Regions from separate parts of the Agarivorans sp. Alg241-V36 genome, predicted to be linked through region 4. Evidence: predicted binding sites of a transcription regulator. Region 4 holds the regulator's gene; each other region holds the start of a gene.
What was found. The regulator LexA, encoded in region 4, represses DNA repair genes until DNA is damaged. The targets are predictions, from matches to a motif close to TACTGTATNNNNATACAGTA.
Positions count from the first base shown of each region.

Region 1: the regulator LexA is predicted to act here: its motif matches at 3,539-3,558, upstream of imuA (translesion DNA synthesis-associated protein ImuA).
Region 2: the regulator LexA is predicted to act here: its motif matches at 2,042-2,061, upstream of G6R11_RS17505 (YebG family protein).
Region 3: the regulator LexA is predicted to act here: its motif matches at 3,074-3,093, upstream of recN (DNA repair protein RecN).

Region 1 is NZ_UNRE01000005.1:337,647-343,283, reverse strand. It holds gene G6R11_RS13500 (hypothetical protein) at 1-113, shown strand, start outside; gene G6R11_RS13495 (bacterioferritin-associated ferredoxin) at 125-316, opposite strand; gene G6R11_RS13490 (Nif3-like dinuclear metal center hexameric protein) at 388-1,140, opposite strand; gene G6R11_RS13485 (DUF2517 family protein) at 1,208-1,411, opposite strand; gene G6R11_RS13480 (DUF1853 family protein) at 1,548-2,360, shown strand; gene fbp (class 1 fructose-bisphosphatase) at 2,357-3,373, opposite strand; gene imuA (translesion DNA synthesis-associated protein ImuA) at 3,594-4,220, shown strand; gene G6R11_RS13465 (DNA polymerase Y family protein) at 4,248-5,630, shown strand; gene G6R11_RS13460 (error-prone DNA polymerase) at 5,630-5,637, shown strand, end outside.
Region 2 is NZ_UNRE01000008.1:18,500-24,136, reverse strand. It holds gene prc (carboxy terminal-processing peptidase) at 1-546, opposite strand, end outside; gene proQ (RNA chaperone ProQ) at 573-1,202, opposite strand; gene G6R11_RS17510 (GAF domain-containing protein) at 1,284-1,763, opposite strand; gene G6R11_RS17505 (YebG family protein) at 1,768-2,028, opposite strand; gene G6R11_RS17500 (paraquat-inducible protein A) at 2,322-2,762, shown strand; gene G6R11_RS17495 (paraquat-inducible protein A) at 2,746-3,351, shown strand; gene G6R11_RS17490 (MlaD family protein) at 3,341-5,637, shown strand, end outside.
Region 3 is NZ_UNRE01000002.1:442,738-448,374, forward strand. It holds gene smpB (SsrA-binding protein SmpB) at 1-41, opposite strand, end outside; gene G6R11_RS06480 (SRPBCC family protein) at 143-571, shown strand; gene G6R11_RS06485 (RnfH family protein) at 574-918, shown strand; gene G6R11_RS06490 (outer membrane protein assembly factor BamE) at 967-1,326, opposite strand; gene recN (DNA repair protein RecN) at 1,403-3,067, opposite strand; gene G6R11_RS06500 (glycosyl hydrolase 53 family protein) at 3,215-4,429, opposite strand; gene G6R11_RS06505 (extracellular solute-binding protein) at 4,822-5,637, shown strand, end outside.
Region 4 is NZ_UNRE01000006.1:367,628-373,264, reverse strand. It holds gene G6R11_RS15745 (cytochrome c oxidase assembly protein) at 1-316, opposite strand, end outside; gene ctaD (cytochrome c oxidase subunit I) at 318-1,910, opposite strand; gene coxB (cytochrome c oxidase subunit II) at 1,922-2,989, opposite strand; gene lexA (transcriptional repressor LexA) at 3,320-3,967, opposite strand; gene G6R11_RS15725 (SDR family oxidoreductase) at 4,336-5,076, opposite strand; gene G6R11_RS15720 (haloalkane dehalogenase) at 5,204-5,637, opposite strand, start outside.

The sequences.
Region 1 (5,637 bases), on a different contig from region 4:
GTTGTATTGAGAAGCAGGTGTCGTTAGCAATATTAGGCGTGCAACCTGAGCTGATTCAGTATTGGCGGGATAAAGGTTTTGATTTACTGATTCACCGCGATGAAGCGGATTAAGTAGCCTAAGGCTAGGCTACTTCGTAGTACTTAGGTGTGATAGACAATTCTTTATTAATGATGGTTTTAGCCATTCTGGCACATTTCCCACACTCAGAAGCAACACCATTCTTTTTACGTACATCGGCTAGGTTTTCACAGCCTTGCTGCACTGCTTCTTTAATTTGCTTATCAGTAATGCCGTGGCATAAACATACAAACATTGCTTCACCTCATCAATCACAATAAAGCAATTATATTGCGAACCATTATCATTCGCAATATCTTTTTCAGCTTATACCGGATTATCTACATCGATAAAGGTAACGTCTAGGTCGTGGGTTTCTGCTAACCACTCGCCTAGCGCCTGTGCGCCGTAACGTTCGGTCGCATGATGACCAGCAGCAAAATAATCAATGCCCATCTCACGCGCGGTGTGTACGGTGTTTTCAGAGATTTCGCCACTAATAAATGCATCTAAGCCTTGCTCAGCGGCTAACCCAAGGTAGGATTGTCCACCGCCGGTGCAAATGCCCACTTTTTGAATATTGTGCCCATTGGCGATGTGCAAAGGTTTGCGCTGTAATACTTGTTCTATACGTTGCGCAAACTCTTCACCTGAAATAGGCTCTGCTAACTTACCTACCATTGCTACGCTGCGCGGATCCCACGCTTCTAGCCCACGCTTTAAAGTAATGCCCAAGCGCTTAGCCAGCTGTGCATTATTCCCAAGCTCTGGATGGACATCTAAGGGTAAGTGGTAACCATAAAGGTTAATATCGTGGTTTAACAAGGCTTGCAGGCGACGACGCTTCATACCGGTAACCACTGCGGCTTCGTTTTTCCAAAAGAAACCGTGATGTACCACAATAGCGTCGGCTTTGTGCTCAATGGCTTGGTCAATTAATGCTTGGCAAGCAGTAACGCCAGTAACAATTCGCTTAACTTCAGAGCGACCTTCTACTTGCAGGCCATTGGGACAGTAGTCTTTAAATTTAAAGCTTTCTAAGTGCTGGTTTAATATATTTTCTAATCGGGTATTTTTCATTTACATTAACTCACAATGGTTTGTCACATTGTAAGTAGCAGACCCAACTTTAAACAAGCCTTATAGATTAGTACAAAACAAACTGATTGATTTTGTCAGCTTGCTGCATCCAACTTGGACGGTCATTACGCTTAATCCACTGACGGTGTAATGCGCTATAAAAAGGCGCTCTTAAACCGGCAAGGGCAACAAATGGGAAAGAAACCAAACCTACTAAAAATAGTGCGATACGACGAACGATGATAATGCTGGTAGAAAATTGCTTACTCATTTCGAACACCTCAACTGGTTAGACCACTAAATATTAGCCAACATTTAGTAATAAAACTACAAAAACCGGTAAAATAGTCGAAATAAAAAGCAAAACCTTTAAATAAGTGTAAATTAATAACAAAAGGATAACATTTGTGAGTAAGCAAGCTTGGGAGAATGATTTAAACTGGTGCCTAAATGCTCCAGCCTTATTGCCCCATGCCCTGCCCTTTGCGGTTAACCAAGCCTGGCAACAATCTTGGTATACAGCGCTTCATTCTCAACTTAGTCAAATTCCAGATTCACCAGCGCATTCACGGCTAGGTTTGTATTTTGAACAATTATGGCGCGCCTTAATTAAGGCCCATCCAAACTGGCAATTGCTGGCAGACAACGTTGCCGTACAACAAGATGGCCGAACCCAAGGTGCTATCGACTTTTTGTTAGTAAACCATCAACAGCAACAGTTAGAGCATTGGGAACTGGCAATAAAGTTTTACTTGGCCCGCAATGCCAAACCCAGCAGCTATGACTACCTTGGCCCCAACCAGCAAGATCGGCTCAGCAACAAACTCAGCAAACTGTTGCTTAAGCAAATCCCTTTAGGCTGCCACCCGCAAATACAAACCTTGGCCAAAGACTACCCAGGCTATTCATTTAAACAACGGATTTTGCTGCCGGGGTATTTGTTTCAACTAGGTAGTATCAGCCACTCTACTCCCCAACATTGTCATTGGTATACGCTACAACAATGGCAAAATATGCAAACTCACGGCTGGTTTGCGCTCACCAAACAACAGTGGATAAATCCTAAAGGACACACCCTGGAAAAGGCGGATAAGTTACTAGATTTAGCAAGAGGCCCCCTACAGTTGTATTTACCGCAGCAAGTTAAGCAGCCCGAACAGCGGATATTTGTTTGCCCTGACGACTGGCTCGTCAGGGCAAACAAAGTGACTAAGCCTTAGTCATTGCGCTCGTTTGAGGAGTACTCGCGCATCATGCCTTCCACGGTTTCTACCATATGGGTACTGCCACAGAAGAAGGGGATCCGCTGATGCAGCTCTTCTGGTTCAATATCCATAATACGAGTAAAGCCATCACTCGCTTTACCGCCAGCCTGTTCAATCAAAAAGGCCATAGGGTTACATTCATACAGCAAACGCAACTTACCTTCAGGTGCAGAGGCGGTTGAAGGGTAAATATAGATACCGCCTTTAAGCAGGTTCCGGTGGAAATCTGATACCAACGAGCCAATATAACGAGAGGTATAAGGTCGATTAGTTTCCGGCTCAATTTCTTGGCAGTACTTTAAGTACTTCTTCACCCCAGTTGGAAACTTAAGGTAATTACCTTCGTTAATCGAATAAATTACCCCGTCATCAGGAATCGTCATATTCTCATGCGAGAGATAAAACACCCCTAACGATGGATCACAGGTAAAACCATGTACGCCATGACCCGTGGTATACACCAACATGGTTGACGATCCATATACCACGTATCCTGCTGCCACTTGGCGATAACCAGGCTGCAAAAAGTCTTCTAATACCACAGGGGTACCACAAGGACTAATACGTTTATAAATGGAGAAAATGGTTCCCACCGACACATTCACATCAATGTTTGATGAACCATCTAAAGGGTCCATTAACACCACATATTTACTGTCGATAGAGCGAGAACTGTCAAAACTCACAAACTCATCTTCTTCTTCCGAGGCTACGCCACACACCTCACCGCGTGCTTCAAGCGCGGCTTTAAATTTTTCGTTCGCATACAAATCTAGCTTTTGTTGTACCTCACCTTGTACGTTTTCTACGCCAGTAGCACCAATAATATCAACTAGCCCTGCTTTGTTGATCTCACGGTTAACCACTTTAGCGGCTAAACGAATAGCCCCTAATAGCTGAGTAAGCTCCCCTGTGGCGTCGGGAAACTGGTGTTGTTTTTCTATTATGTATTCACCAAGAGTTATCATTTTAATCCCTATTTATTAGCACGCTTCCTATGAAAACCTTTTCAGTTCTCAATGTTATTTTGCAAGTATTTACGAAAAATTACTAGCGCTTCAGACTAATTGTCATACATATAAAGTAAAAAAACATTTGCAAAATTATTGAACAGGTAATACTGTATATACATACACTGTATAAATACACAGTTAAACATCGACATTGACTTAGAGCATGGAGCGAACAATGGCACAACAAATTGAACAACTGCTACAAAGCAACAAGGTATGGCAAGGCAGCCAATGGCAACATAGTCATCTTGACGTTCATGCAAGTGGCTTTGAACAACTCGACCAACAACTACCTAACCATGGTTGGCCTCAAGGTGGGATCACCGAAGTGCTTTACGAACAGCATGGTATTGGTGAGCTGCAATTGTTGTTGCCCGCTCTGGCTAAACTTAGCCAACAATCGCGTTGGATTATTTGGGTAGCTCCGCCTTTTATGCCCAATGCTCCGGCATTACAGCAACATGGCGTAAACATTAGTAAGGTGATCGTGATTAGGCCTGAGCAATGTAGTGATGCACTGTGGACCATTGAGCAAGCGCTTAAAAGTGGTTCTTGTAGCGCAGTATTAGGCTGGTTAAATGGCTTAGATTTAAAAGCAAGTCGCCGTTTGCAATTAGCCTCCGAACAAGGCGATTGCTTAAGTTACCTGTTTAGACCGCTACAACAGCAACAGCAAAGCTCTAGCGCCAGTGTACGAATGGCCTTACACCCGAGTAAGTCACCAGACCAAATTAACTACCATCTGCTAAAGCGCCGTGGTGGAGCTCCACTGTATGAGCAACACATTCCACGGCTTAATTAACGCCGATGCTTTTTACACAAGTACAACATGTATTGGATTTACCTTGATTTCCCTCAGCTCGCGTTGGATTTATTGCAACGCGAGCACCCAAGCCAACAAGCTTTAGCGATTCATCACAACAAGCAAATCATCCAACTTAACCAAGTGGCGCATCACTTAGGGGTTTACTTAGGTTGCTCGCTTAATACCGCTTACCAATTGGCACCACAACTCTGTTTGTATCAACAAAGTGATTTATCTTGTGATGCTTACTTTGACGCTTTAGCCCAGCAAGCTTTGTACTACTCGGCACAAGTTGCAGTGCATCCAGATAAAGGCTTGTATATTAGCGGTGCCGGTATGCGTAATATTTACCCCAAGCCAGAACAACATATCACCAAGCTAGTAACACACTACCAACACCAGCAGCTAAGCTTTCGCATTGCTCACGCCCCCAGTGCTATGGCCGCGCGCTGGTTAGCCCGCTCTCAAGATATTAAACAAGTAAATTCTGGCATTAAGTTTCTCGCCGATTTACCGCTTAGTGCCAGCGATCTCCCTTCCTCTTTGGTCACTAGCCTGCAAGCTATGGGCTTATACACTCTTAAACAGCTTAGTAAGCTACCCCGGCCAGAGCTGCGCAAGCGCTTGGGAGAAGACAGCTTACATTTACTTGACCAGGCTAATGGGCAACAAAGTACCCCACTTACTTTTATTAAACCCCAAGCACGCTATCAACAAGCTTTTCCACTGTTGGCTGAAACTCACACCATTCAAGGTTTAATGTTTTCACTAAAACAGGCTTGTCAGCACCTACAGCAATGGCTTAGGCAACGTCAGTTTTGCAGCAATATCTTGGTGCTTACCCTAAATTTTCGCAATAAACCCTGTGAGATCATCACCGTAAAAAGTGCCCGCTTATTACAAACCAGTCACGATTGGCTGGCCTTATTTCGTTTAAAGCTAGAATCGATTCGTTTGAGTGCAGCGGTGATTGAATTTAGTTTAGATTGCCAGGCCCTGTATCCGCTTGGCCATGAAGTCTCCGGTCTCTTCGAGCCACAGCAATCGGCTTGCGACAATTTATTATTTGATCAACTAAGCGTACGTTTAGGCGAACATGCTATTAGCCGCTTAAGCTGCCAAGCAGATTTTCGACCCGAATATGCCAGCCAATACCGGCCTTTATCGCAACACGAAGCGCTTAGCTACCCTAAGCAATTTGCTCGCCCCTGTTGGCTGCTGCCGCAATTAAAGCCAATTAATATTCAGCATTACACCCTACTCTCTGAGCCAGAGCGCATTGCCAGCGGTTGGTGGGATGAACAAAGCGTTAATCGCGATTACTACATGGCACAAAGCCCTGATCAGGGTTTGGCGTGGGTATGCCAAGAGAATCGTCAGTGGTACTTACACGGCTGGTTTGCCTAATGAACAA
Region 2 (5,637 bases), on a different contig from region 4:
ACGACCAGCGAGTTTTAAGTTAAGCGCATCGTATTTAACTTTTAGGCGCCAAAGCTCTTTAATCTCAGTTTGCGTTTTTGGCCAATCAGCTTCACTACGGTCGAATTGAAAATCCTCGTTTTTAGTAAAGTCCATTGGCTCGTCGAGTACCTGCAAGGAGTAAACTAATTGCTGATAGCGACGTTTAAGCGACAGGTCGAACATTGAATAAAGCGGTTCTAACCGTCCGGCTGGAATGTCTTGATCCAAGCTGTAGCGGTAACGTTCAAACCTTAGGAAATCTTCTTCCAGAAACAAGCTACGGTTGTAGTCGAGCTGTTGAATAAATTTATCGAAGATTTCACTGGAGAGTTCGTCATCAAAGGCGACACTGCGGTAATGAGAGCGGGTATATAATGCGCTAATACGTTTTGCAGCGGTAGCATGTTGGCTTTGCTGGCTTAAAGTGGGTAGCGCATCTTGTCCTAATGTAGGCGTTTGAGCCAACAACAGAGTTGAGTAACTAAGCGTTAAAAAAAATAGCCACGGACGGCTCAAATATTTCATAGGCACCTATCTCACTACTAAATCAATTATGCAACGATATGTTCTGCTTTAACTTTAACTAACATACCGCTTTTAAGTGTAACAGCAATGCCATCTTTTGTTACTTCTGAGATCTGACCCGGCATTGGTGTTTTTCCAACCAATACACGAACTTCCTTCCCTGCAACTAAATCTTTACTGTCGATTTTTTCAATCGGCTTCTGCTCTGCTGCTGGTTTGCTATCACTAGTTTTAGGTTTACTAGTACGCTTAAAGTCAGCTTTTGGTTTACGCGCAGCAGCTTTGTTTTTATCAGCTTTTTCAGCTTGAGCCTTTTTGTTAGCAAAGGCTTTATCTTTGCTTTCTTTTAAGGTTTTTTGTGCATGTTCTACATGCTCTTGTTCGATCTCTGCACCTTCAACGCCGTCTAAGTCAACGCGTTTAGAGCCAACTTTTACGCCATGAAGATAGCGCCAGCTAGAGGTGTATTGACGCAGAGCTGAACGCAATACGGTGTTACTTACTTTTTCGTCTTCTTTTAGACGTTCAGCTAAGTCCTGAAAAATACCAATTTTAAGTGGCTTGGCTTCACCTTCTGTAGAAAAACAGTTTGGGAATTGTGTCGCCAAATATTGAATGACTTCTTTGCTATTTTTCAGTTTGTTAGTTTGTTCCATGATGACCTTTCTTATACATCTTTACTGGTACAGCGACAGGGCTGATTTCGGCTATTATAGTGAGCGTATATTGAAAAGCCATTAAAAATGCACATCACTTAGTTTATTTTCCAAGACCTTAACCAAATACTCGATGCCAATTTGATCGCTTGAATCAAAACGATTAAGACGTGGACTATCAATATCAATCACACCGAACAGCTCATTATTAAGGTACAAGGGAACCACAATCTCAGATTCGCTGGCACTGTCACAAGCAATATGCCCAGGAAAGTCATGTACGTTTTCAACTCGTAAAGTTTGCTGCTGCTCATAGGCTGAACCACAAACGCCTTTACCAACCTGTATGGTTGTACAAGCTGGCTTCCCTTGAAACGGCCCTAGAAATAACTGACTTTTTGATTGGTTTGCGAGATAGCAGCCTACCCAGTTAATCTCTTCTAGCTCAAGCCACATAAGTGCCGAAAAGTTCGCTAAATTAGATATATAAGGTAAGTCTTTGTCTAATATGGCTTCTAGTTGTTTAGCTAATGTTAGATAACGAGAAGATACATCAAGCACTCTGTTACTCCTCGTCTTGGATCATCGTTGCATCAAACTCTTGGCCTTTAAGCACTTGCTGCAATGCATTGCGTTGTGATGAAAGATAAAAACCTAGGTTTTCAGCTTGTTGCTCGTTCATCTTAGGCTCTGCATGTTTTATCATTAATGTAAGCTGATCAGCTACGTCTAACATTTTATCGTAATTGTCGGCTTCTTTTTTTGAACTAAAAGTCATTTTCTCTACACCGTTACGTTCGACGACATATTTGATAATTACAGCCACCGCTGCCTCCATTTACTGTTTTTATATACAGGATAGTATGCATCATTCACTTTTAAACTACTAGTGACAAATTTTTACAGCATAGTTGGTGTGACTTAGCTAATATATACTCTATGAAATCTTGTGAGTTATCAAAGCTATCCATCTGCCCAAGTTGTGATTTGCTGGTCGACACCCAGGCTCACTGTAGAGCCGGAAATGTACTCATTTGCCCACGCTGCAAACATACTCTGGCACGCGGGCGTAGGGCTCGTTTCTCTAGTCAATTTGCCTTAGCGCTAACTTGTTTAATAATGGTGACTCTAGCAAATACCTACCCCTTGTTAAGTTTCACCTTTCTTGGGATCCCTAGTTCCGCCAATATCTTGCGCGGTACCGTTTTATTATTAGAAAACGGCTATTACCTTGTAGGCTTTAGCGTGGTGTTAGCCAGTTTTATTGCGCCTATCCTGCTGTTTAGCTTGATTTGCTATACCTCTTTGTCCTTAAGCAAGGGTTGGAAAGCGCCCTTTCTCGCGACAGCCTTGCACTTTCAAGATGACCTGATTCACTGGAGTATGATTGAAGTCTACATCGTTAGCTTTTTAGTCGCTTTGGTAAAACTGGTTGAGTATGCTGATATTGACTTAGGTTATGGGCTTTGGTGTATTTGTATTACCTTACTGCTTTCTACTCGCTTAATTCAGCGGATTGAACCCGCTGAATATTGGGAGCGTTATGTACACATCCGCTAAGCAGGTAGGCTTAAAACAATGCAGGCATTGCAAATTATCGATGCCCGAGGAGCAAAGCCACTGTCCGCGCTGCCATATGCGAGTGCATTCAAGAACACCGCAAAGCCTGCAAAAATGTTGGGCTTTTATCATTGCCGCTACCGTAGGCCTGTTCCCTGCCAACCTAATGCCAATTACCGTATTAAGTACTCGCGGAGCGCCTCAATATGAAACCATTATGTCTGGGGTAATTAGCCTAATCAAAGATGACATGGTGGGTATTGCCATTGTGGTGTTTGTTGCCAGTATTGTGGTCCCGGTAATGAAGTTAGTAGGTTTAATAGTTATCTTATTGAGCCTGCAATTCAAACTGAACCTTAATAATCGACAACGGATTGTTATTTATAGAATAATTGACATTATTGGCAAGTGGTCAATGCTCGATCTGTTTGTGCTTTCGATCATGATTGCAGTATTTGAACGCAATAATTTGGTGGGCGTAGAAGCAGGCCCTGGCGCCACTGCATTTGGCGCAGTAGTTTTATTAACGCTTTTTGCAGCAAAATCATTCGATACAAGACTAATTTGGGATAAACAACTTGAACGCTAGTAAACCGGAACTTAAAAAAGAGAAGGTAATCTCCCCTATTTGGCTATTGCCGATCTTGGCTGTGCTATTAGGTGCTTGGTTGTTGTTTAAAGCATGGTCTGAAGCCGGCGTTAAAATAAACATTGAATTTGATAGTGCAAAAGGTATTACCGCCGGACAAACCCAGCTGTTTTATCAAGGCTTAGATATCGGCGTAGTGAAAACTGTTGAACTTACTCCCAAACTAGATGGTGTGATTGTTGTTGCCGAAGTGAAACGAGAAGCAGAACAGCTGCTAAAGGAAGATAGTCAATTTTGGCTGGTTACGCCCAAAGCCTCGATTACTGAAATTAGCGGCTTAGACGCCCTCGTATCTGGTAACTATATTGAGTTAAATCCGGGCAAAGGGAAATCGGCGGATAGATTTGTAGCGTTAAATGAACCACCCAATATCATTAGAGGTAACGGCCTAAATGTTCGTCTCACTTCAAGTGACTTAGGCTCTCTCAATATTGGCTCACCTGTTTATTTTAAAAAAATAACTGTGGGTGAAGTTCAGCGCTATCAACTAAATGACCAACACCAAGTTGAATTCGACATTCAAATTAAGCCTCAATTCGCCCACTTGGTTAAAATAGATACCCGGTTTTGGAATGTAAGTGGCTTCGAAGCTGATATTTCCCTCGATGGAATGCAAATATCTAGCGAAAGTCTGGCTAGCGTTATTTCTGGAGGGGTGAGTTTTGACAGCCCGCTTCAATCTGCTAAGGCTGACAAAGGCCAAAACTTTACCCTATATAACAACCTAAAAGATTCTCAGCGAGGCAAAGCGATACAAATTACCATGCAACAACAGCATGGCTTGGTCGCAGACCGCAGCAAACTCATCTACCGAGGTGCGGTAATCGGATTTGTGAATGACATTCAAAATACCGGAAGTCACGATCACTTTTTAGCCAAAGCGTTAGTCGAACCTAAATATGAAGATCTATTTAACGATACCACTCAATTAGTTCTAATAAGGCCCGAAATAGGACTAAATGGGGTTAAAAATCTAGGTGCGTTAATCGGCGCTAAACAAATAGAAGTGATTGCAGAACAAGGTGAGCTTCAAACAGAGTTTACGCTTACCACATCGCCTAAGCCTCCCCTTGGAAGCAAAGCTATAAGCTTTACCAGCGACAATGTAAAAGGCTTGAGCACTAATAGCCCCATCGTATACAGTGGGCTCACCATTGGTAGGTTAACGGAAATAAACTTAGTTGATAGAAGCTTTGAGTTAACAGCATTCATCAACCCTGAATACAGCAAATTACTTACTCAAGGTAGTCGTTTTTACAATCAAAGTCCCTTAGCACTAGAAGCAGATTTAAACGGTATAAGTGTTGAAAGCAGTGGGCTTAGCGGCTTTATTAGTTCACCAATCATTTTGATGCCCGGACATAGCAATAAACAAAGTAGTCAAACTCAGTATGCCCTACATCAAAATAAACAAGCGGCCTTATTATCTAAATCTAAGGTCGAAAAACCGTTAACACTTCGTTTGAATACCCAGTATTTAGGCTCTTTAGCAGAAGGTGCGCCAGTTCTATTTAGACGAGTACCCGTGGGTGAAGTTGAACATTACACATTATTAAAAGATGGCAGTATTGACCTTAGACTAAACATTCATGGCAATTACCGGCACTTGGTTACTGACAATAGTCGCTTCTGGCATGCCTCGGGTCTTGAGATAAAAGCCAGTTTTGAGGGCTTATCAGTAAACAGTGAATCGCTAAAGTCTTTGGTTATGGGCGGCATTAGTTTTGATCATTTTGAAGACTTAGCGAAAGAAAGTGTTCGAACCATTCATAAATCCAAAGAAGATGCGACTAAGCGTCATCTTGCTATTCAGCTGTCTACAAGTGATAGTCACGGCCTGTACAAAAATATGCCGATTAAATATAAAGGCCAACAAATTGGTAAGGTTACAGGTTTAAGTTTTAATGATGACCTATCAACGCTACAAGCTGATGCCGAATTAGACTTCCCTTACTATCGAAACTTCGCCCGAAGCGGCAGTTTATATTGGCAAGAAACGGCGTCAATTAGTTTATCGGAAGTTAAAAACTTAGATACCTTAGTAAGAGGTGACTTTATTAACGCCCTGCCCGGTAAAGGGAAACCCGCACAACAATTCTCTTTACAAAAACAGCCTCCTAATACTGACACTAAAGCTTTGCATATTTGGTTAAGTAGCAGTCACTTTGGTTCTCTAAAAGTGGGCAGCCCGGTACTCTATAAACAATATCCTGTGGGTTACGTAGA
Region 3 (5,637 bases), on a different contig from region 4:
GTGTTGGAACCAGCTTTTGATTTTGATTTTTTCTTGCTCATGGCGGCTATTATACCGATGCAGCAGGGCTTTAAAACTGATAATGTGCGGATTAGCTCAGCTAATGATAAAATGTGTGCAGATTTGATGAAAGAGTGGGTTCATGCCGCAAGTAAACCGTAGTGCTTTGGTGATGTTTAGCGCCAAACAAATGTACCAATTAGTTAATGACATAAACGCTTACCCTGAGTTTTTACCCGGGTGCGTTAATAGCGAAATATTAGAAGAAACTACTTCTAGCATGGTGGCGGAAGTTGGGGTTGCCAAAGCGGGCATAAAAAATAAGTTTGTGACCGAAAATACCCTTACCGAAGACCAGTCGATAAAAATGACATTGGTGGATGGTCCGTTTAAGTCTTTGTCTGGTGTTTGGCATTTTGTGGCCTTAGATGAGCAAGCTTGTAAGGTGATGCTAGATTTAAACTTTGAATTCAGTAACAAATTAATCGCTGCTGCCTTTGGTCGAGTATTTAATGAATTAGCTGGCAACATGGTGCAAGCCTTTGTTGAGCGGGCGAAGCAGGTATATTAACGGTGTTGAATCAAATTAATGTAGAAGTCGTTTACGGTTTACCGGAACACCAAGTGCTGTTGGCGTTTAAGGTAGACCAAGGCTGCAGCATATTAGACGCTATTCAGCAGTCTGGTATTGTGCAGCACTTTCCGGAAATTGAACCAGAAAATACATCGGTTGGGATATTTAGTCGCGCTGCTAAACTCACTCAAGAATTACGAGATGGTGATAGAGTAGAGATTTACCGCCCATTAATCGCAGACCCTAAAGAGTTGCGAAAAATTCGTGCCGAGCGGGCAAAAGCAGAAGGGCGGGCCAGTAAAGTGACTGGTGGTAGACCCAAAACGAAAAAAGTGGATAGCTAGAAACGAAAAAGCCAGATGACTAATCTGGCTTTTTTAATGTGCTAAAACTTAGCTGGCATCGAGCGGTTGCATAAAGTCTTCACTGACCTCGTAGTCACCTTCGATGAAGGCTAAGTGGTCATTAACGAACTGGATAACTAAATCACGCTTTTCAAAATCCCCATTACCACTTTGGTAACTGTATAAGTAGTACCAACGCTCTTTGTCGAAAGCGTCTATTAACATCGGGGTACCCAGAACAAAACGCACTTGTTCTTTGCTCATGTTAATACGGAGCTGTTCTACTTTGGCATCGTCAATGTAGTTGCCTTGTGGAATATCAATTTTATATACCATCCAGTCGAAGGCAGAACAGCCGCTTAGGCCAAGGCTGGCTAGTAAAACAAAAATTTTGGCAGTAAAACGCATGTGAATCGAAGCTCCTTGTTAAGGCAAGCATGATAACCAAGCCTTGCCATAAAAAGAAGCGTGGAATGCTAAGAATTCAATCTTGTATCAATAATTCTTGTGCGTTTGCTAGCGCAGAGGCAGTAATGGCATCACCGGCAAGCAAGCGAGCCAACTCTTCAAGACGTTGATCTGCATTTAAAGCATGCATGTTGGTGATGGTCTCATTTTTCTTTTGCTGCTTACTTACCAGCATTTGCTGATGGCCGTGTCCGGCCACTTGCGGTAAGTGAGTAACACACAATACTTGGCATTGTTTACCTAACTGGCGCAACATGCCGCCAACCACCGCGGCCGTTGGGCCGCTAATGCCCACGTCAACTTCATCAAAAATCAGGGTTGGGGTTAAGATACTGGCAGAGCATATTACTTGAATGGCTAAACCTATACGCGAGAGCTCACCACCCGATGCGACTTTTTCAATGGCCTGCATGGGTTGGCCGGGGTTGGTGCGCACCAGCAGTTCAATTCGATCAATGCCGTTGGCGTTGGTGAATTGCTCATCGCTTTGCAAAGCAAACTCACATTGAGCTTTGGCCATGCTTAGTTTGTGAATTTCTTTGGTAATTTGTTTGCTTAAGCTATTGGCCGCTCGCTCGCGACTTTTAGACAACTTGTTCGCTTTAGCGAGATAAAGTTGCCAAGCTTTATCAATATCTTCAGCTAGGTGTTCAAAGCGGGCTGTTTGTTGGCTTAATTGCTCTAGTTGATTCTGTAAGCTTTGATGCAAGTCCGGCAGTTGCTCTGGGTTGGTTTGGTGTTTTCTGGCAAGCTCTAGCGCTTGACTTAAACGCTCTTCTAGCTCAGCAAAGAGCTCGGGGTCGTAATCCAACTGTTCGCTGTAAGAGTCCAATTGTTGAGTGGCTTCTTCTACTTGAATTTGCGCTTCGTGTAAGAGGTTATTTATTGCATCTAGTTTAGGATCTAACTCAAGCAATTGACTGGTGGTTTTACATGCTTGCCCCAGCATATCCAATACATTTACATGCTCGTCGTGACCGAGTAACTGGGTAAGTTGATAGCTAGATTGCTGTAGCTCGGTACTATGAGACAAACATTGGTGCTGCTGCTCAATACTTTGATATTCACCCGGTTGCAGGGCGAACGCATCTAACTCTTTAACTTGATATTCAAGTAACTGACGTTGCGCGGCCAACTCATTTTGCTGTTGCTCTGCTAGATCTTTCTCATTACATAAGCTTTTCCAAGCTTGATAGGCCTGTTTAACATCTTTGATAAGCTGAGGGTGAGCTGCATATTGATCAACAATGCTTAACTGCTGACTTGGCTTTAATAATAGTTGATGAGCGTGCTGGCCATGAATGCTAACCAGGTATTGGCCTAGGCTCTTTAGCTGCGCTGCAGGTACTGCAGTACCATTAATATAGGCTTTTGAGCGGCCTTCTTTGGTCACCACTCGACGCAGAATACACTCATCATCACTTAGCAGCTCATTTTGTTGCAGCCAAAGCTGGGCACCTTGATTATTGCTTAAATCAAATTGAGCACTAATTTCGGCTTTATCTGCCCCTTGTCTAACTACCGAGGCTTCGGCACGGTTGCCTAAACATAGGCCTAAGGCATCAATGGCAATAGATTTACCGGCACCGGTTTCGCCAGTGATGGTGGTCATCCCTTGGTGTAAGTCGAGTTCAAGAAACCGAACAATCGCAAAATTTTGTACGCTTAATTGAGTGAGCATGTCCCTACCTGAATATTTATACAGTAACTGTATAAATATATAGCTCCATTTGTGAACTTGCAAGCATCAATGCTTAAATGTTGTTCTGTATTAGCGTTGAAGAGATATTGCTCATGACTATTTTTCTTCTAATTGATTTTTGACCGCTTACTCTTGCTGTTTAAATACCTCTAACGAGGGCAAGGCATTGCCTGCAAAATCAAATAAGGCTTGGTTTTCCCAGGAGTTCCCAAGTCCCCATTGTTCGCCGCTGTACTCCAGTCCAGCGTTAGTAGACCACGTTGCTCCTTGAATAGGTAGCCAAGCAGGCTCCCAGTAGTAGATGCCTAAGCCCATGTTATTTGGAAGTTCATTTATTAGCGACATTATGTCTACTAGAAATTGTGCTTGTCCATTTACACTCACTGGATAGCCTTCTATGGGATCAGAGCCCGAATAACTATTGGCCAGTGAGTCGCCATTTTCATCAGTGAATGGGAAGGCTGTTTCCACAAGTAAAACCGGCTTGTTATAACGAGTGATTAAATCTTCCATGTTGGCTTTTACTTGCTCTATTGGGCCATGCCACCATGGGTAGTAAGACATGCCGATTATGTTGAAGTCGACACCTTGGGCGCTTATTTCATCAAACCACCAACGAAATGTTTGATTGTTACCTGCTTCTGCTAGGTGCAGGATGATTTTAATATCTTTGTCGCTGTTGTTGTCATGTACAGCTTGAATTCCCGCATTGAGTAGTTGTGATAAGCGCTCAAACTCTTTGCCATCTTGTCCCCAGCTTTTTCCATCTGGCCAGAGCATGCCTCCATTTAGCTCGTTGCCGATTTGCACCATATCTGGTACTACGCCTGCGGCTTGGTGGGCTTGCATTACTTGGGCGGTATAGTCGTATACTTGCTGTCTTAGATTATCAAAGGTAAGCGTTTCCCAGCCTTGCGGCTTAGTTTGTTTTTTGGGGTCAGCCCAAAAGTCGCTGTAGTGGATATCCAGCAGGAATGACATACCGTTTTGCTGGGCTCGTTTACCTAGTTCAATGGAGCGTGCAAGGTCATTGTTTCCTCCACCAAATGGTTCACCGTTACTAGCGTTAGGATTAAGCCATAACCTGGCACGAATAGAATTTACCCCAGTGTTTTTTAGTATGGTAACGAGGTCTTGCTCAAGGTTGTTTTGGTAGTACTTTCCACCTAGGGCTTCAATCTCAGGCAGCATCGAGATATCCATTCCACGAATAAAGTCATCTCTAAGCTCTGGAGCGGTAATGCTGGCATTGTTATCACTGCTGGTGGATTGCTTCGCCGACTGGCAGCCAACAACAATAAACACCATCAAAAGTAGCGCTGTCTTTATTCTCGAGTTCATTGTTTATCTCGCTGTATAGCCATTTATTGGGCGCTTACCTTGGGGATTTGTGCTCTGTTTTACAACCAAGTATGCAAAAAACAGAGTTTTGTTTGTAATAGTTGTATTGGAGCGGTTTAACATCCATTTAGCTAGCGCTTTTAAGCCAGATTGCGAGCTGGAAAAGGCTTTTCACAAAAACTGTTTGTTAGGTCTAGGACGCTATTAAATTTACCTTAATTTGCTGTGGTTAATTTTTTCTTTCAAGTTCTTTGCTGTTTAAAAATTTAGCGACTACGCTTTTGCTTGTCACATTAGTGTCATTAAATTGGTGCATGTTTATCAAACAGTTGTTGTAAATAAGCCGCTTTTGTCGGTAAACCATTTAACCGTAAAACTACATGGAAGAGATTATGTTGAATAAACGTTTATCACTAAGTGCGTTAGCACTTAGCATGGGCGCAATGGTAAGTGCGCAGGCCAATGCTGAAACTTTACGTTTGCTTACTTGGGGTGGCTATGCACCGCAGGAAGTTATCGAGATGTTCGAGAAGGAAACCGGCATTGAAGTAAAGGTGACTAAGTCAAATAACGAAGACATGATCTCTAAACTTCGCGCAACGGGCGGCTCGGGTTTTGATTTAGCCCAACCTAGCCAAGACCGTATCACCGGTGTTCAGCAACAGTTTGGCATTTACCAGCCTATTGATTTAGCGCGTATTGAACAGCAACAAATTATCACCTCAATGTTAGACGCAACTAAAAAGAATACCGCCGTAGGCGAGCAAGTATTTGGCGTTCCTCATGTTTGGGGAACCAGTGGTTTAGTAGTGAATGGCGAAATGGCAAAAGATGTGGCCGATTACACCGACCTATGTCAAAAGCAGTACCAGGGTAAAATCTCTTACCGCTTAAAGCGTCCAACCTTGATTGGTTTTGCCTTTGCCTTGGGTGAAGACCCATTTGCCGCCTACGCAGATCCCGTTAAGTACCAAGAAATACTGAACAAAGTAGAAAAGACTTTGGTTGAGTGTAAGCCTCTAGTGAAAACCTACTGGTCTGGCGGTGACGAGTTAATGAACTTGATGCGCTCAAATGAAGTAGTTGCTGCGATGGCTTGGGATGCCGGCGGGTGGAAGCTAAACCGCGATCAGCAAAACATTCAGTTTGTTGCACCTAAGTCTGGTGCCCTAGGTTGGATTGATACCTTCGCAATTCCTAAAAAATCA
Region 4 (5,637 bases):
CCGTGCCTCGCTTGGGAGTGAGATTACTCGCGCTAAAATCTACCTGTAGCGTTTCACCCGGATGCACTTTTACTCGGTTAACCTTAGGGCCAAACTTCCAGTTAAGCCCTTGCGGTACATAGCTAATAAACTCTACGGTTACGGTGCGCTGCTCGTCAGTAACTAGGCTTAGCTCACTGGCTTCTTTAGCTGTTTTGCCGTTAATGCCAGTAACCTGACAAAACACGTCATAAAGCGGCACTAAGGCGTAACCAAAGCCGAACATAGCCACCACTACCACCAGCAGTTTTGTGACTAAACGACGATGGCCAAGCATATTATTTAATCTCCGGCGGAGTAGAGAAGCTGTGATAAGGCGCTGGCGATGGCAGTGCATCCCACTCTAAACCTTCAGCTCCTTCCCAAGGTTTAGCCGGAGCGGGTTCACCGCTGCGAATGCACTTGATAACCATGTACAAGAAGATGAATTGAGACAAACCAAAGGCAAAGCCACCAATGCTTACAATGGCGTTAACATCGGCAAACTGCAGGGCATAGTCTGGTATACGCCGTGGCATTCCACCTAAACCTAAGAAGTGCATTGGGAAGAACAACACATTCACCGAGATAAGCGAGCACCAAAAGTGCAACCTACCCAAACCTTCGTCGTACATGTTGCCAGTCCACTTGGGTAGCCAATAATAGGCAGCCGCCATAATCGAGAATACCGCGCCAGTTACCAATACATAGTGGAAGTGCGCCACCACAAAATAGGTATCATGATACTGGAAGTCCACCGGCGTAATCGCCAGCATCAAACCAGAGAAGCCACCAATAGTGAACAGTACGATAAAGGCCAGCGCAAACAACATGGGGGTTTCAAAGGTCATTGAGCCACGCCACATGGTGGCTACCCAGTTAAATACCTTCACCCCGGTAGGCACCGAGATCAGCATGGTACAGAACATAAAGAACAGCTCTGCTTCTACCGGCATTCCCGTGGTAAACATGTGGTGTGCCCACACTACAAAGCTTAAGCCAGCAATAGATGCAGTGGCGTAAACCATCGAGGCATAACCGAACAATCTTTTACGTGAGAAGGCAGGAACAATGGCCGAGATAATGCCGAATGACGGCAAAATCATAATGTAAACTTCAGGATGGCCAAAGAACCAGAATATGTGCTGGAACAGCACGGGGTCTCCCCCGCCCGCAGCATCAAAAAACGAGGTGCCAAAATACTTATCAGTGAGCACCATGGTGACCGCTCCAGCGAGCACCGGCATTACCGCGATCAACAAAAATGCGGTAATAAACCAGGTCCACACAAATAGCGGCAGCTTCATGTAAGTCATACCAGGTGCGCGCAAGTTCATAATGGTCACAATCACGTTGATCGCGCCCATAATCGAACTGATGCCCATAATATGCACCGAGAATACAAACAAGGCAGTACTATCGGGACTGTAGTTAGTAGAGAGCGGAGCGTAGAAAGTCCAACCAAAGTTGGGGCCGCCGCCTTCCATAAATAACGAAGCCAACAGCATGGTGAAGGCAAAAGGTAGAATCCAAAAGCTCCAGTTATTCATCCGAGGCAAGGCCATATCTGGCGCGCCAATCATCATTGGAATCAGCCAGTTAGCCAATCCAGTAAAGGCCGGCATTACCGCACCAAACACCATAATAAGGCCATGCATGGTGGTCATTTGATTAAAGAAGTTAGGTTCAACCAACTGTAAGCCAGGTTGAAACAGTTCTGCGCGAATTACCATAGCCATAGCGCCACCGGTAATAAACATGGCAAAACTGAACCACAAATACATAGAGCCAATGTCTTTGTGGTTAGTGGTTAATACCCAACGCATAAGGCCGCGAGGGGCGCCGTGATGGTGCTCGTCATGGTCAGCATGAACGTCACTAATCGTGCTCATTATTTCTCTCCCTACTGCGCTGCGTTTTGCACGGCCACAACATCCTTGGCCTGCACTAAATCACCGGTATCATTACCCCAAGCATTACGCTCGTAAGTAATTACAGCAGCCAGTTCTTTTAAACCTAGCTGTTTACCAAAGGCTTGCATTGCAGTGCCTGGTACCCCGTGTACAACCACTTCGATGTGTTTAGTTACATCCCCCACAGCAATTGGGCTGTCTTTAAGACCAGGGAATACACCCGGTAAACCTTCACCATTAACTTGGTGACAAGCCGCACAGCTCTTGTCGTAAACTTTTTTGCCTAGCGACATCAGCTCATCCTGTTCCATGGTCATAGCCACCAGCTCTAACTCTTGGGCTTGCTTAGCTAGATAAGCCGCCTCTTCTTCGGCTAGCCAGGTATCGTAGTCGGCCTGAGTTTTAGCAATAACCACAATCGGCATAAAGCCATGGTCTTTACCACATAACTCAGCACACTGGCCGCGGTATATACCGGGTTTATCAATGATGGTCCAAGCTTCGTTAATAAAGCCTGGGTTGGCGTCTTTTTTAACTGCAAAATCAGGTACCCACCACGAGTGGATAACATCTTCTGAGGTCATCAAGAACCGCACTTTTTTATCGATAGGCAATACCAGTGGGCGGTCTACCTCAAGCAAGTAGTTTTTGCGTTTTTCCAGTTTGCCGTTAACTTCATCCATATCAGAAGCCAGCACGCTGTAGAACTCTAATTCACGGTCAAAGTACTTGTAATGCCACTTCCACTGAGAACCCGTAACTTGAATGGTGATATCGGCATCGGAAGGATCTTCCATGGCCAGCAGGGTTTTAGTGGCAGGGATCGCCATTCCAATCAAAATAATGAAGGGAATAATGGTCCAAATAATTTCTACTTTGGTACTTTCATGAAATTGAGCCGGCTTGGCTCCTTTAGACTTACGATGATGAAAAATAGCCCAGAACATGGCGCCAAACACCAGCACCCCAATAGCACAACAAATATAAAAAATTGTCATGTGCAGGCCATAAACCTGCTCACTAATGGCGGTAACACCCGGACGTAAGTTGAATGACATTTCTTGCGCAAATACTTGCGACGAAAAGAATGTCAGCATTAATAGCTGAATCCATCGGCCCACAGCGCTCTCCTTTGCTAGTAGCCAACGACAACAACTCTCCAAACTAGGAAAGTAGCTGCAGAAAAAGGGAAATCCCCCACCCCAAAAGTAGTAGACAGCAACAGCTAAATACAAGCTACTGCTTATAAATTAACCCCTAAGTTAAAGAAATGTAAATATATTGTTGAGATTTTTATGGATAAACACGAAAGATGTGATGCTAACGACAAAAGCCCAAATCAGGCTGATTTGGGCTTAAAAAGGGCGGAACTTATTGCTATGTAAGGCTTACATCCAATCGGCAGTGCGAATAATACCTACCGCTAAACCTTCTATTTCGATGCTTTGATATTCTAAATCAACTTCAATAGTAGAGAGCTCTTCATTCTCTGGATGCAAGTAAACCATTTTACCGTCGCGCTCAAAACGCTTAACAGTAACATCGTCTTCTAAACGCGCCACCACCACTTGGCCGTTGTGAACATCATTGGTTTTATGCACAGCCAGTAAATCGCCATCCATTATGCCAATATCCTTCATGCTCATACCTTGCACCCGCAGCAAATAATCTGCATGAGGGTTAAACAAGTTAGCATCTACCGCATAGTGCGACTCTACATGTTCTTGCGCCAAAATAGGCTCACCGGCAGCCACTTGGCCAATTAAAGGTAAACCCGGCTCTGCTTCCTCGGCCGCAGACTCATTGGCACTGGCGGGCAAGTACGCTTCACTTAAACGGATACCACGCGAAGCCCCCGGGATCATCTCAATAGCGCCCTTTTTAGCTAAAGCACGTAAGTGCTCTTCCGCCGCATTAGCTGAGCGAAAGCCTAACTCCTTGGCAATTTCTGCGCGAGTTGGCGGCATTCCGGTATCGGAAATATGGCGGCGAATAAGTTCAAAGACTTCGGTTTGACGAGGTGTTAAGGGCTTCATAATTTACCTGTAGGTTTATACAGCACACTGTTAGTATATACAGCATAAATAATGAAGCAAGGCTTTATCTAAATCAGTGACTTATTTGTAGGTTTCAGTTTCATTGGAATTCTTTCCGCTACTTTGAAACTACACCCTATATTTTTTGACGTACATCACAAATAAGCAGAGGTTGGAATAAAGAAGGATACGAAGAGTCTAGGTAGCTCATTTTTGGACAGAACTGTGTCAGTGCTTCTTCTAAATTAGCAGTTCATGGACTACCTGAGGTATTGAAAACCTCTAATCAGGTGTCCAAAATTACTCATCCATTACAACAGATCATGGTCGACACACGTCATATCGACCACACATACTGTTAGTGCCAGTTAAAACTCTTGTACTGTAGGGCGCAGTACAATCTCGTTTACATCAACATCGTTTGGCTGTTCAATCACATAAGCGACAGCATTAGCGATAGACGTCGCTGAAATGGCATCGTTATACACCTCATTCACAAATTGAGAGATCGTTGCATCTGAGGTGCCATGTTTAAGCTCAGAATCAATAAGTCCAGGTGAGATGACAGTTGTGCGAATATTACGACCTACCTCCATACGTAGCCCCTCACTAATTGCACGAACGGCAAATTTAGTACCTGCATACACACTGCTCGCTGGCGAAACTTTATGACCAGCAACAGAGGAAATGTTAATAAAGTGACCAGTTTCTTGTCGCTCAAACACTGGAAGTGCAGCTGCAATACCATTAAGTACACCCTTTATATTCACATCGATGGTGTCATTCCACTCTTGTACTTTCAGCGCACTTAAAGGTGAAAGCGGCATAATACCAGCGTTATTGATCATCACATCTGCGCGACCAAACGTCGTTACTGCCAAGTCAACCAGTGCTTTAACGCTCTCACCTATAGTGACATCTGTTGCCAATGCTACTGCCTGACCATTTTCGCTTTGAATTTCAGCAACAATCGCGTCCAGTTTTTCAATGCGGCGCGCACCTAACACCACTTTTGCACCCTGAGAAGCCAGTTTTCTAGCCATTGCCTCACCTAGTCCACTGCTTGCGCCTGTAATTACAACTACTTTGTTTTCAATATTTGTCTTCATATAACTGATTCCTAGGTTTAACTTCTCGGAAGATTGGTTTGTAAGTTCACTGTGTTTAGAACAATACGGCATGCTCAAAAATGCTTATGAGCATTTTTGAGCATATGTCAGGGCTGAATGAGTACAACTAAATCATAGTAAATGAAGCAAGAGCTTGCTCTGCTACTTCAACACCATACTCTTGAACAAAGTGACCCGCTTCTTCAATTTTCATTGGCTCAGGGCAACCTTTGATCACCGCTTTTAGTTGCATCATCGCTGCCTCACCTAAGATTGCATCTTTCATTCCTATCGCCATAAAGCTTTCACCGCTCCATTCATTTGACCAGAACTCAATCGCACGAAGTCCATACTTCACCGCATCATCATCCGCATTCGTTGGGATCATCTGTGGGAATCGTTTCACGCCAACTTTGTAGGTTTTGTCAGGGAATGGCGCGTCATACGCAATTGCATCCATCACATTGACAGCTGCGCCAGCATCACATGCTATGACCCCTGCTACTGGTAATTCTGAAATTGTTTCATTAAGAGCCATCCACTGTACTGCGGCTTCAGCCA